DNA from 3 places in the Corynebacterium glutamicum ATCC 13032 genome. Region 2 is predicted to be linked to each of the others. Evidence: riboswitches for the same ligand, from Rfam matches in the RefSeq annotation. Region 2 holds a riboswitch; each other region holds the start of a gene.
What was found. A riboswitch is a leader RNA that binds a small molecule or an ion and turns the genes downstream of it on or off. The one in region 2 is predicted to bind thiamine pyrophosphate.

Region 1 (4,178 bases), 250 kb from region 2:
GTAGGCTCATCCAAAATGAGAAGTTTCGGTGCTGCCACCAAGGCTGTCGCCACAGATAGGCGGCGCTTTTCTCCACCACTCAAGGTAAACGGATTGGCGTTTTCCAAGTGGCGGAGGCGCAAACGATCAAGCAGCTCCTCGATGCGCTCGCTTGCATCGACTTTCATGATTTTCGGCCCAATTTCTAGCTCATCACGCACAGTGCGCGCCACAAATTGGTGCTCTGGATCCTGAAAGACAGTGCCAATACGTGCAGCTAGATCAGCTGAACGCCACTTGTGCGGGGGCGTGTTAAGGCCGCCGCGCACCGTGTCAGAGAGTTCCAGCTGCCCACTTTTCGGCGGAAGCAATCCACCCATGGTCAGCGCAAGTGTGGATTTTCCAGCGCCATTCGGCCCGGTGATCACCGTCGAGGCGCCTTCCGGCACCTCAAAACTACGCAGGCCGCCCCAGGTGCACAGCAAATCATTCGCCCACAAGATCGGTTTGCTTGTCGACGGCTGCGCCCCAGGCAACTGGCCCACCTTGATCAACTCTGCAGGTTGGACATCTTCGCCGTCAGTAATACTGATGATCCGGTCAATGATGTTGACCCACAGCTCATGGCGGTGTTCCACCACGATGAGTGTTGCTCCAGTTTCCTGAACAACGCGATCCACTGCTGCGACCACATCTTTTTGGCCTTGAGGATCAAGGTTTGCGGTGGGTTCATCAAGCAGAATCAGACGAGCACCCATGGCGATCACACCGGCAAGAGCGAGGCGTTGTTTTTGGCCACCGGAAAGATATTTCGTGGGGTGGCTCAGTGGTAGATCCAAGCCCACCAATTCAAGTGCTCGTTCCACCCGTGGCCAGATTTCCTCGCGCGGAATTTGGAGGTTTTCGCAGCCAAACGCCACATCATCGCCGATGCGGGAGGCGATGACTTGGGAATCTGGATCTTGGAGAACCAAACCGATGGAGGGGGCGTCGACAAGCAATTCGCCCGTAGAAACGCCCTCATCAGAACCGCCTAAAACGCCAGCGAGCGCGGCGAGTAGCGTGGATTTTCCGGCGCCGGAAGCGCCGGTGAGCAGGATGCGTTCACCAGGTGCGATCTCGAAGTTGATGTCTTTGAGCGCGGGGTTTTCCCGGGAAGCATGGCGGTAGCCAAAGTTGCGCGCAACAACGCGCGTTCCAAGTGCGGTGGTCATTTATACCTCGCGGCCAGCGGCGAAACGATCAAGTGCACCAGTCCTCGCCAACGCGCGGACCAGGTACCAGCTGAGCAGGCCGGCAAGGATCGCACCGGAAATAAGGACAGTGGTGGAATAGATGATGTTGAAGGACATCGTCTTTGCGAGGTTTCCGTAGAAGAACATTTCCAGGAAAATTGCGCCGCCACCTGCGCCCATACCTGCAAGCATGGTGGTGGGCAGGCTGTAGCGACGGTAGAGGAACAGCGCGAAGATGATTTCAGCGCCGATTCCCTGCGCCAAGCCGGAGTAAATGGTGGAGATACCAAACTGTGAAGCAAGCGCTGCAGAGACACATGCGGCCACTACTTCAACGAAAATTGCGGCACCCGGCTTGCGGATAACCAACCCACCGAGCACACCACCGAGCAGCCAAATACCAATGGCGATGCCGCCAAGGCCTGGTGTGAGTGCGTGAAATGCGGTGGTCCAGGCGTAGCCGATGGAATTCCACACGATGAAAATCAATCCGCAGGCGACACCCAAAACGGATGCGATGACGATGTCAATAACACGCCAGGAAGACTTTGGTTGATTAGTTTTTTGCATGGCAGGACTAGCCATATTTTTCCTCCCTATCGCCGGCATTATCCGGATCAGGTTCGACGGTCGTGGCTATGCCAGATCTCAGCCCGGATTTTCACCGAGCACCCGTGTCTATGAAATTTAAGTACGCGTTCACAGTAGCTTAAACCAATTGGAAATCCTAGAAACTGACCTAGATTAATACATAACCACCCCAACCCCTGACACACACCCCTAATTACACCCTGGCAGCATGAGCTGAAACGCTTTTCCGCTGGCTGTGACTTCAACCTCAGAAAATGCCTGGTTCGCAAGGCGAACAGGTTGTCACGGAATGCACTTTCACTTACATTGAGTCCCAAATCACTGTGAGGTGCACCATTTAATGGACTTCACCTCCAGTGGGTCAATGAAAGGAGTTCCCCATGAACCACGTACCAGTGGCAATTATTGGCGCAGGACCAGCAGGACTAACCCTCGCCCACCTCCTCCACCTTCAAGGTGTGGAATCAATCGTCTTTGAATCCCGCACCCGCAAGGACGTCGAAGAAACCGTCCGAGCAGGCATCCTGGAACAAGGCACCCTGAATCTGATGCGCGAAACCGGAGTCGGCGCACGCATGGAAGCAGAAGCCGATCACGATGAAGCAATCGACATCTCCATCAACAATGAGCGCACCCGCATTCCGCTGACCGAACTCACCGGCCACAAGGTTGCGATCTACCCGCAGCACGAATACCTCAAAGATTTCATTGCCAAGCGCATCGAAGATGGCGGCGAACTCCTTTTCACCACCACTGTTGATTCCGTAGAAAACTACGAAGGCGACCTCGCCAAGGTGACCTACACCGAAGCCGATGGTTCCTCCACCACCATCACCGCCGACTACGTCATCGCAGCTGACGGCTCCAACTCCCCTTACCGCAAGCTGATCACCGAAGACGGTGGCGTGCGCGCCCGCCATGAATACCCTTACGCATGGTTCGGCATTTTGGTGGAAGCACCAAAAACCCAAAAGGAACTCATCTACGCAACCCACCCTGAGGGCTTTGCGCTGATCTCCACCCGTACCGATGAAATCCAGCGCTACTACCTGCAGTGCAACCCTGACGACACCCCAGACATGTGGCCCGATGACCGCATTTGGGAACAGCTGCACCTGCGTGCGGACTCCCCTGGCATCACCGTGTCTGAAGGGCGCATCTTTGACAAGGCCGTGCTGCGTTTCCGCTCCGCGGTCACCGAACCAATGCAAAAGGGACGCCTCTTCCTTGCTGGCGATGCTGCACACACCGTGCCGCCAACCGGAGCTAAGGGCCTCAACTTGGCTGTTGCCGATGTCTCAGTACTCGCGCCAGCACTGGTTCGTGCCCTGAAGAAGAAGGACACCGGCTTGCTCGATAGCTACACCTCCCTGGCAGTCCCCCGCATCTGGAAAGCACAGCACTTCTCCTACTGGATGAGCTCCATGCTCCACGCAGTACCCGGCGAAGATCACTTTGCCACCCAGCGCCGATTCGCTGAATTGCGCTCCGTCCTAGAATCCCAATCCGGCCAACGCTACCTCGCAGAGCAGTACGTTGGGCGCGACCTACCACGCTTCGAGGTATAAACGCTCGTGTCAACGACCACCCCAACCCGCGCAACCAAAAGTGTCGGAACAGTTCTCGCACTCCTGTGGTTCGCAATTGTCCTCGACGGCTTTGACCTAGTCGTCCTGGGTGCAACAATCCCGTCCATGCTGGAGGATCCCGCGTGGGATCTCACTGCTGGACAGGCCACACAGATTTCCACCATCGGCCTCGTCGGCATGACCATTGGCGCACTGACCATCGGTTTCTTAACGGACCGTCTGGGTCGACGCCGTGTCATGCTGTTCTCTGTGGCAGTATTTTCTGTATTCACTCTCCTGCTGGCATTCACCACCAACGTCCAGCTCTTCAGCCTGTGGCGTTTCCTCGCAGGTGTTGGCCTTGGTGGAGCACTCCCCACCGCAATTGCCATGGTGACCGAGTTCCGCCCCGGCACCAAAGCGGGCTCTGCATCCACCACCTTGATGACCGGCTACCACGTCGGCGCAGTAGCAACCGCCTTCCTTGGCCTCTTCCTTATCGACGGCTTTGGTTGGCACTCCATGTTCATCGCAGGTGCCGTACCAGGACTGATCCTGCTACCACTGCTGTACTTCTTCCTTCCAGAATCCCCGCAGTACCTCAAAATCTCCGGCAAGTTGGATGAGGCGCAGGCAGTTGCAGCATCTTATGGACTTTCCCTGGATGATGATCTTGATCGCGAACACGAAGAAGAACTCGGCGAGTCCTCCTCACTTTCCTCCCTGTTCAAGCCCTCGTTCCGCCGCAACACCCTGGCGATTTGGGGCACCTCATTCATGGGACTCCTCCTGGTCTACGGCCTGA
Region 2 (4,178 bases):
CGCGATTTGATCGCCAAACATATCGCGAATGTCCTGGCTAATTCGCATGGAGCAGAACTTCGGGCCACACATTGAACAGAAGTGTGCGGTTTTCGCAGGCTCTGCCGGCAGGGTTTCGTCGTGATAAGCGATTGCAGTGTCGGGGTCGAGGGAGAGCGCAAACTGATCATTCCAACGGAATTCAAAACGCGCTTTACTCATGGCGTCGTCCCAGGCACGCGCGCCGGGATGACCCTTGGCCACATCTGCTGCGTGGGCAGCGAGCTTGTAGGTGATTACGCCGGTTTTGACGTCGTCACGGTTGGGCAGGCCAAGGTGTTCTTTCGGGGTGACATAACACAGCATGGCGGTGCCACCCATGGCGATGTGAGCTGCACCAATGGCAGAAGTGATGTGGTCATAACCTGGAGCGATGTCGGTAACTAGTGGTCCAAGAGTGTAAAAAGGTGCGTCCGCTGCCCACTTTTGTTCCAGCTCGTTGTTTTCCTGGATCATGTTTAGTGGCACGTGTCCAGGTCCTTCGACCATTACTTGTACATCGTATTCCCAGGCGCGTTGGGTGAGCTCACCAATGGTTTTCAGCTCGGCGAATTGCGCGGCGTCGTTGGCATCGGCAAGCGATCCGGGGCGTAGGCCATCACCGAGGGAGAATGCGACGTCATATTGTGCAAAGATTTCGCACAGCTCGTCGAAATGCTCGTAGAGGAATGATTCGCGGTGATGCGCCAGACACCAACCGGCCATAATGGATCCGCCGCGGGAGACAATGCCGGTGACACGACGGGTAGTCAGTGGGATATAAGCCAGCAGGACGCCGGCGTGGATGGTCATATAGTCCACGCCTTGTTCACACTGCTCAATGATGGTATCGCGGAATACTTCCCAGTTAAGGTCTGCGGCCACGCCATTTACTTTTTCCAGCGCTTGGTAGATCGGGACGGTGCCGATAGGAACGGGGGAGTTGCGGATAATCCATTCGCGGGTGGTGTGAATATCATCGCCGGTGGATAGATCCATCACGGTATCGGCACCCCAGCGCGTGGCCCACTGCAGCTTGGACACCTCTTCCTCGATTGAAGAGGTGACCGCAGAATTGCCAATATTGGCGTTGATTTTGGTCAAAAATTTGCGACCAATAATCATCGGTTCAGATTCGGGGTGGTTGACGTTGTTGGGAATAATGGCCCGACCGCGCGCCACCTCAGAGCGCACAAACTCCGCATCAACGTGTTCGCGCAGCGCTACAAACTCCATTTCACGAGTAATCACGCCAGCACGTGCATAGGCCATTTGGGTGACTCTTTTGCCAGGTAGCGCCTTCAAAGGAGCTGGTTTTTGGCCTTTCCACTCAGCCGAAGCTTGACCTCGACGCATTGCCGAGCGGCCGTCGTCGATAAGCAAACGCTCGCGCCCCTGATAGGTGGCAACGTCGCCGCGGGCGGTGATCCATGACTCGCGCAGCCGCGGAAGTCCCTGCTTGGGGTTGGTTTCTGGGCCACGGGTGCGGTAGATGCGGAAGGGTTCGTTGGGGCCGCTTGGCGAGTCATCGAGGCGGATTTCGGTCTCCGGGACCTCGAGACCGTCCTTGCGGATGGGGGAGTAGCTATGTTTCGGGTGGATCTCATTTTGGGTAGGCGTCATTGCACCATTCCTCTCTTCCTTCGCCGGTGCTAACCGGACAGGTTCAAACGGTGCTCGCGCAGCAATCAGCGCGATCTCAGCCCGTGCTCGGGCGCCCGTGGGGACTGCCTTCAAAACTAGCGCGTTGCACGCGTGCGCGTAAAAGTTACCCCCTTGCGGGGGTTAAGAGAGGGCGCTTTTCGACGCGGTGATGGTGGGGTACGCCTACGTAGTGGTTCTAACTCGGCCGTTGCTTGCGAATCTCAGACACCCGTGAGTGGTCTTGAATCCAATTAGTGGCATCTTTCTCAATCCAAGAGGCGACATTAAAAACTGCTGAATCAAACATATTGAGGTTCCTATCGTCGACGTCTAAATGTGACTTGCTGAGCGGTGATAATTTTCCCAGGAGAATCGTTTGTTTTAGTTCTTCTTTTGGCGGTTGTTAGAGCTTTTTTGAACTGTTGAGCAAATCTAAAATAGCTATCATCTTCAAACCAGAAGGGGCCACGAGCAGATCGTAATTGGGCGTCAACCCTGTTTCTTAAAAGCACTTCTACATGTTGTATATCTTCTAAATATGCTTTAGATAACTGGGTATTCCAGATGTAAAAACCTTCGGGATTTTCAGAATTTCGGTATGTATTCATTCTAGGGATGGAGAACCACTGTTCGAGCTCTGCGATAGATGTAGGGGAGTTGCCAGTCACGTCGCCAAGGTCTTACACTTAGGATTCCTAAGCCCCGGAGTGATCCCTACCATTTTGGTACGTCACCGGGGCTCTTGTTTTTTCTTCAAGCGCTCGTCTCTGATGTCCTGAAAGAGTGGCTAGGGTATCGGTGAATCCATCGACACAAAAGGATTGGGACATTATAAATTCGGCTTGCATCTAGACCAAGCTGTCTGCTAATGTCGATTTTACGATCAAGAAGATCAGCCGCAAGCCCTTCGGCAGGCTGACTGGCAACCGCGCATCGCGCACGGTGCCCCCGAAGGAAGATCGGCTCTGTACTCAAAAGAATGCAGAGAAGAGCGATTTTTTGAAGGAGATTCCCATGGGGAATATTTCTGCTAAGCCTCCATTGCCCAATAGCTGCGGACATCATTTACCAGGACACGAACCCTACTACCTACAAGTAAAGGTTTTGCGCGAAAGGGCGACATGGGAGCCAGTTACTAACCTGCGTATGGATGGCCAGTTCGTCGAGTTTGATGCTGGTGGGGAACATATTCGTGGTTGGAATCATGATCCGGCTCGGATGGAATGGTTTGTAAAAAATGGTGGTCTGGCTGAATGGAGTGGATCTAGTCCAACCAGTCGCCTCATGCGTTTTGAGTCCAAAAATGGGCATTACATGGTCAGTATTGGTCCGAAGTACGACCGCAATGGTTGTTATGGCAATATTTCCCTGGGGATAGTGCCAACAAGCCCGGGCCTGGATTTTCACGAAGGATTTAAACAGGCTTTAGAGGCTTTCAAGTATGTTGAGCGGGAATATGGCACTGAACAGGATTAGGTAGAAATAACCGCGCGGTTTGATCAGGCGCCTCCCGCGCGGGAAACTATTTTTCAGGGGCACGAAGCGCGCTTTTCGACGAAGCCCCTTGCCATTGTGGGAAATAAGAATGCCCACCAACACTCGTCGAAAAGCCCTCTTTTAAACCCCTTAACCCCAAAAAACGGCTAACCCAAAAGGGTTAGCCGTTTGTTAGAAGCGGAGGTTAAAACCTACTTCTTAACAGCAGGAGTTGGCTCGAGCTTCCAGATCTCGGTGGCATAATCGCGGATGGTGCGGTCGGAGGAGAAACGGCCGGACTCGCAAATGTTGATCCAGGCCATGCGTGCCCAACCCAGGGGATCGGAGGCGTAGTCGGCGGCCATACGGTCGCGGGTCTCGCGGTAATCTGCGAAATCGCCAAGCACGTAGTAGGTGTCGCTGGCGTCTTTTCCATAACCGTGGATCAAGGAATGCTTGAGGTCGTAGAACAAACCACTGTTGTTGTCGTTGAGGGTGCCGTTATCCAGGGCGTCCAATGCGCGCTTGAGGCCAGGGACGGTCTCATAGAGCTCATATGGCTCGTAGCTTTCGCGCAGGGCTGGCAATTCTTCCACGCGAGCACCGAAGATATAGGCGTTTTCCTCGCCCACAGAATCCACGATCTCTACGTTGGCGCCGTCCATGGTGCCCAGGGTGAGGGCGCCGTTCATCATGAACTTCATGTTGGAGGTACCGCTGGCTTCCTTGCCGGCGGTGGAAATCTGTTCGGAGACATCAGACGCAGGCAAGATGTGCTCAGCAGGGGAGACGTTGTAGTTCTCTACAAAGACCACCTTGAGCAGCGGGGAGACCTCAGGATCGTTGTTTACCAAGTCAGCAATAGAGTTGATGAGCTTGATAATCGCCTTGGCGCGGACATAACCCGGCGCGGCCTTGGCGCCAAAGATGACAGTGCGTGCTGGGATGTCGGTGAGGCCATCTTCCTTAATACGGAAGTAAAGGTCTAGTACGTAGAGCGCGTTCATGAGCTGGCGCTTGTACTCGTGGAGGCGCTTAAT
Region 3 (4,178 bases), 780 kb from region 2:
TTCCTTCCTGCGCACCAAAGATCAGGAATTCCAGATGTACGGCGCACAATCCATGGCCGGAACGGTTGCTGCCGATTGCGGTTACGCCCGCCCAGAAAACCAGCAGTTCACCGACACGGCAGGTCAAGACCTCTCCGCTGAGCTCATTGCCCAAGCTGATGCCGACTGGCTTTTCTACGGCATCAAAGAAGGCAACATCAACCCTGAAGACACCCCATTGTGGACTTCACTCAAAGCGGTTCAGTCCAACCAAGCAATCCCAGTTGACGGCGATTCCTGGTACCTCAACGCATCCCTCGTGTCGGCTGAAATCATCCTCCAAGGCCTCAAAGACAACGTCACCGTCTAAGCCGATTTAAGGGCCTCAAATTTCCGAATGGGCGTTCCCCTCATCATGACACCGAAGGGCCCTTAGAATCGATTCTATGAGGTCACTTTTTGTGGGCCCAAACTCAAATTTTAGTTTGCTCCAGAGGAAACCAGACAGGCGTGCCCATAGTTGTCGAAATCGACAAGTTTTGGCACGTGTATCCGGTTATCGGAGCCTCAAACCAAACAGGCGTGCCCAAATCCCCCAAATCACGGAAGTTTTGGCACCCCTGTTTGGTTTTTCCTTTTGGTCGCCCCGAAATGACCCCACCCAAGTCTTATCCGAGTTTCCTGCGGGATGAACGCGGGATAAATGCGGGATAAACCCCACAAAACCCCACAAAACCCACCCCAAGAAACAAAGAAACCCCCAACCAATCACTTAAAGTGACTGGTCAGGGGTCTGTTAAGTACTAGAAGCACCTAACAAACGCTAAATAATTAGCGCTTCTCCTTAATACGTGCAGCCTTGCCGCGCAGTTCGCGCAGGTAGTACAGCTTCGCACGACGAACGTCACCACGACGAATGACCTCGATCTTCTCGATGTTTGGGGAGTGTACTGGGAAGGTACGCTCAACACCGATGCCGAAGGAAACCTTACGTACGGTGAAGGTCTCGCGGATTCCGCCGCCCTGACGGCGAATGACAACACCCTTGAACAGCTGGGTACGGGTGGTGGTGCCTTCGATGACCTTGACGTGTACGTCGAGGGTGTCGCCGGCGCGGAATGCAGGAACGTCGTCGCGCAGGGATGCTGCGTCGATCTTATCCAGAATGTTCATATAAACAATCCTTTTACTAGTAGGGAAAGAGGACCCTGGCGGCACTTCCCCAGGTTTGGGGTGCTCGGCCGGTTCGTTTCCGTTTCAATTTTCGAGGCTGTCACGTTTGCCCAACGTGAGTTGGGGTTTGCACAGTCAACTGAAATATTCTTTCACATGTGCGCCTTGGTTTTCAAACTGGGGTCTGCTCCCCTCACTTGGGTGCACTAACCGTTGACAAATCTTGGTTGTCGGGCTTGACTGGTGGCGACTTACCCCACGGGTGCCCAATGCATTGGGCTGAGATTGCGCGCTGTTGCTGCGCGGGACCGTTCGAACCTGTCTGGTTAACACCAGCGAAGGAAGCGAGGATTGATTGTCCCGTGTTTGAAAATCGTTTTGACCTGCGTTGTTATGTTGTGACTGGTGCGGGCTCGGTGGATGAGGTTGTGCACACTGCGTCTGCTGCGGCTCGTGGTGGCGCGGGTGTGGTGCAGGTGCGTTCAAAGCCTATTTCGCCAGAAGCGATGAGGGAGTTGGCATCAAAGGTTGCGCTTGAGGTTGCGCGGTGCAGCCCAACAACGAGGGTGCTTATCGACGACCACCTCCACGTTGCTTCTTCCTTAATGCGCGAAGGACTCCCGATTCACGGTGTGCATCTTGGGCAGGATGATATGTCGGTGCTTGAGGCTCGTGAGTTGTTGGGGCCTGAGGCGATCATTGGGTTGACTACTGGAACCCTAGAACTTGTGGCGGCGGCGAATGAGCTGTCCGATGTGTTGGATTACATCGGTGCTGGGCCGTTTCGGAAGACTCCCACCAAGGATTCAGGTCGGCCACCGATTGGCCTTGCGGGTTATCCCCCTTTGGTGGAATTGTCCAAGGTGCCGATCGTTGCGATTGGTGATGTCACCCCTGCCGATGTGCGCGCTCTCAGCGCAACCGGTGTGGCTGGCGTTGCCATGGTGCGGGCTTTTTCTGAATCTGATGATCCACAGCAGGTCGCTGAAAATGTGGTGGCTAACTTTGAATTAGGAAGGCTCTCATGAAGAAGCATGCGATTATTATCGGCGGCGGAATCATTGGGTTGACCACCTGCTTTGAATTCCAGGAGGCTGGTTACCAAGTCACGTTGATTGATCCTGACCCAATTTCCGGTGCGACTCATCATGCCGGCGGAATGTTGGCCCCCACCGCGGAGGTGCAGTATCAGCAACATGATCTGATTTTGTTGATGAAGGAATCCGCTCGCCTATACCCAGACCTCCTCCAAAGAGTGTCTAAATACACTGACTTGCCCACTGGGTATCGCACTGATGGAACCCTTCTTATCGGTGCGGACCGCGCGGATGGCATGCATGTTGCGGAGTTGATTAAGTACATGCATTTGAAGGATTTGCCTGTCGATGTGTTGACTACTCGTCAGGCAAGGGCTGCGGAGCCAGCGTTGTCGCCGAGGATTTCTAAGGTGGTCAGCATTGATGGGGATCATCAGCTGTCGCCGCGTCTGTATGCCCGGGCGTTATTGGATGCCATTTTGCAACGCGGTGCGGAGCATATTGCCGACGCTGTGATCTCTATTGATGGCCACGATCCGTGTTTGACCGTGACGATGAATTCGGGGGTGAGGGTTGCGTCGAAAAGCGTTGTTGTTTTGGCGGCGGGCCTGGGCGCCGCAAGCATTCCCGGCTGGTTTGAGGGCGCGAACCCATTGCAGTTGAGGCCGGTGTACGGCGATATTGTGCGCGTGCGCGTGCCGGAGCGACTGCAGCCGATGGTCACCAAGGTGGTGCGCGGGTTTGTGGAAGATCGTCAGATTTATATCATTCCGCGTACCGATGGCACCCTCGCGATCGGCGCGACAAGCCGTGAGGATCACCCGCAACCTCGAACGGGCGCAGTGCATGATTTGCTACGCGATGCTATCCGTTTGATTCCGGGCATTGAAGAAACCGAATTTATCGAAGTCACCTGCGGCGCCCGCCCCGGCACCCCGGATGACCTGCCGTACCTGGGATGGGTTGGATCCAATGTGATTGCGTCCACAGGATATTTCCGCCATGGAATTTTGCTGTCAGCCCTTGGTGCACGCGCTGCCGTTGATATGGCAACCAACCAGCCACTGTTCCCCACTCTTGATGTGTGCGATCCGTTTCGCCACCAAATTTAAGGATTTTTCACAAGTGATTACCTACACCTTCAATGGCACATCTATGCGCTCTTCCGAATTGACCGTGGAGCAATTGGTCCACCAAGAAATCGGCCACGACACTGGAGTCGCCGTGGCAATCAACGCCGCGGTCGTACCCAGATCCCAGTGGTCACGCGCCATTTGTGACAACGATTCCGTAGAAGTTCTCACCGCAATTCAGGGAGGTTAAAATGCTGCATATTGCTGATAAAACTTTCGATTCCCACCTCATCATGGGCACCGGCGGAGCCACCTCTCAGGCGTTGCTGGAGGAATCCCTTGTCGCCAGTGGAACTCAATTGACCACCGTGGCGATGCGTCGACACCAAGCAACCACCTCTAGCGGAGAATCCATCTTTGCCATGCTGCGCCGCCTCGAGATCGCCCTTCTCCCCAATACTGCAGGCTGCCGCACTGCCCGCGACGCCGTCCTCACTGCACAATTGGCTCGGGAAGCCCTCGATACCAACTGGGTGAAAGTGGAGGTCATCGCCGATGAACACACATTGCTGCCCGACACCGTTGAGCTTCTTGATGCCTGCGAACTCCTCGTCCACGACGGCTTCACCGTTCTGGCTTACACCTCTGACGATCCCATCACTGCCAGCCGACTAGAAGACTGTGGCGTTGCAGCTGTCATGCCATTGGGCTCCCCGATCGGAACCGGCCTGGGCATTCTCAACCCGCACAACATTGAACTGATTTGCAGCCGCGCGAGCGTACCCGTGATCCTCGACGCCGGTGTAGGCACTGCCTCTGATGCCACACTCGCAATGGAACTCGGCTGCGACGGCGTCCTTCTGGCCTCCGCTATCAACCGCGCCCAAAATCCCGTCGCGATGGCCGAATCCATGTT

Region 1: linked by a shared signal. The riboswitch ahead of CGL_RS05380 (ECF transporter S component) and the one ahead of thiC (phosphomethylpyrimidine synthase ThiC) in region 2 are both predicted to bind thiamine pyrophosphate.
Region 3: linked by a shared signal. The riboswitch ahead of CGL_RS10130 (thiamine phosphate synthase) and the one ahead of thiC (phosphomethylpyrimidine synthase ThiC) in region 2 are both predicted to bind thiamine pyrophosphate.

What each region holds. Positions count from the first base shown of each region.
Region 1 covers NC_003450.3:1,124,028-1,128,205, reverse strand. The annotation lists gene CGL_RS05385 (ABC transporter ATP-binding protein) at 1-1,193, opposite strand, end outside; gene CGL_RS05380 (ECF transporter S component) at 1,194-1,799, opposite strand; TPP riboswitch at 1,791-1,900, opposite strand; gene CGL_RS05375 (4-hydroxybenzoate 3-monooxygenase) at 2,186-3,373, shown strand; gene CGL_RS05370 (MFS transporter) at 3,380-4,178, shown strand, end outside.
Region 2 covers NC_003450.3:1,369,997-1,374,174, forward strand. The annotation lists gene thiC (phosphomethylpyrimidine synthase ThiC) at 1-1,641, opposite strand, end outside; TPP riboswitch at 1,638-1,750, opposite strand; gene CGL_RS06515 (Abi family protein) at 1,980-2,330, opposite strand; SAM riboswitch class IV at 2,544-2,660, shown strand; gene CGL_RS06520 (hypothetical protein) at 2,677-3,138, shown strand; gene malP (maltodextrin phosphorylase MalP) at 3,351-4,178, opposite strand, start outside.
Region 3 covers NC_003450.3:2,148,821-2,152,998, forward strand. The annotation lists gene CGL_RS10120 (iron-siderophore ABC transporter substrate-binding protein) at 1-349, shown strand, start outside; gene rplS (50S ribosomal protein L19) at 811-1,152, opposite strand; TPP riboswitch at 1,401-1,514, shown strand; gene CGL_RS10130 (thiamine phosphate synthase) at 1,515-2,180, shown strand; gene thiO (glycine oxidase ThiO) at 2,177-3,301, shown strand; gene thiS (sulfur carrier protein ThiS) at 3,315-3,512, shown strand; gene CGL_RS10145 (thiazole synthase) at 3,514-4,178, shown strand, end outside.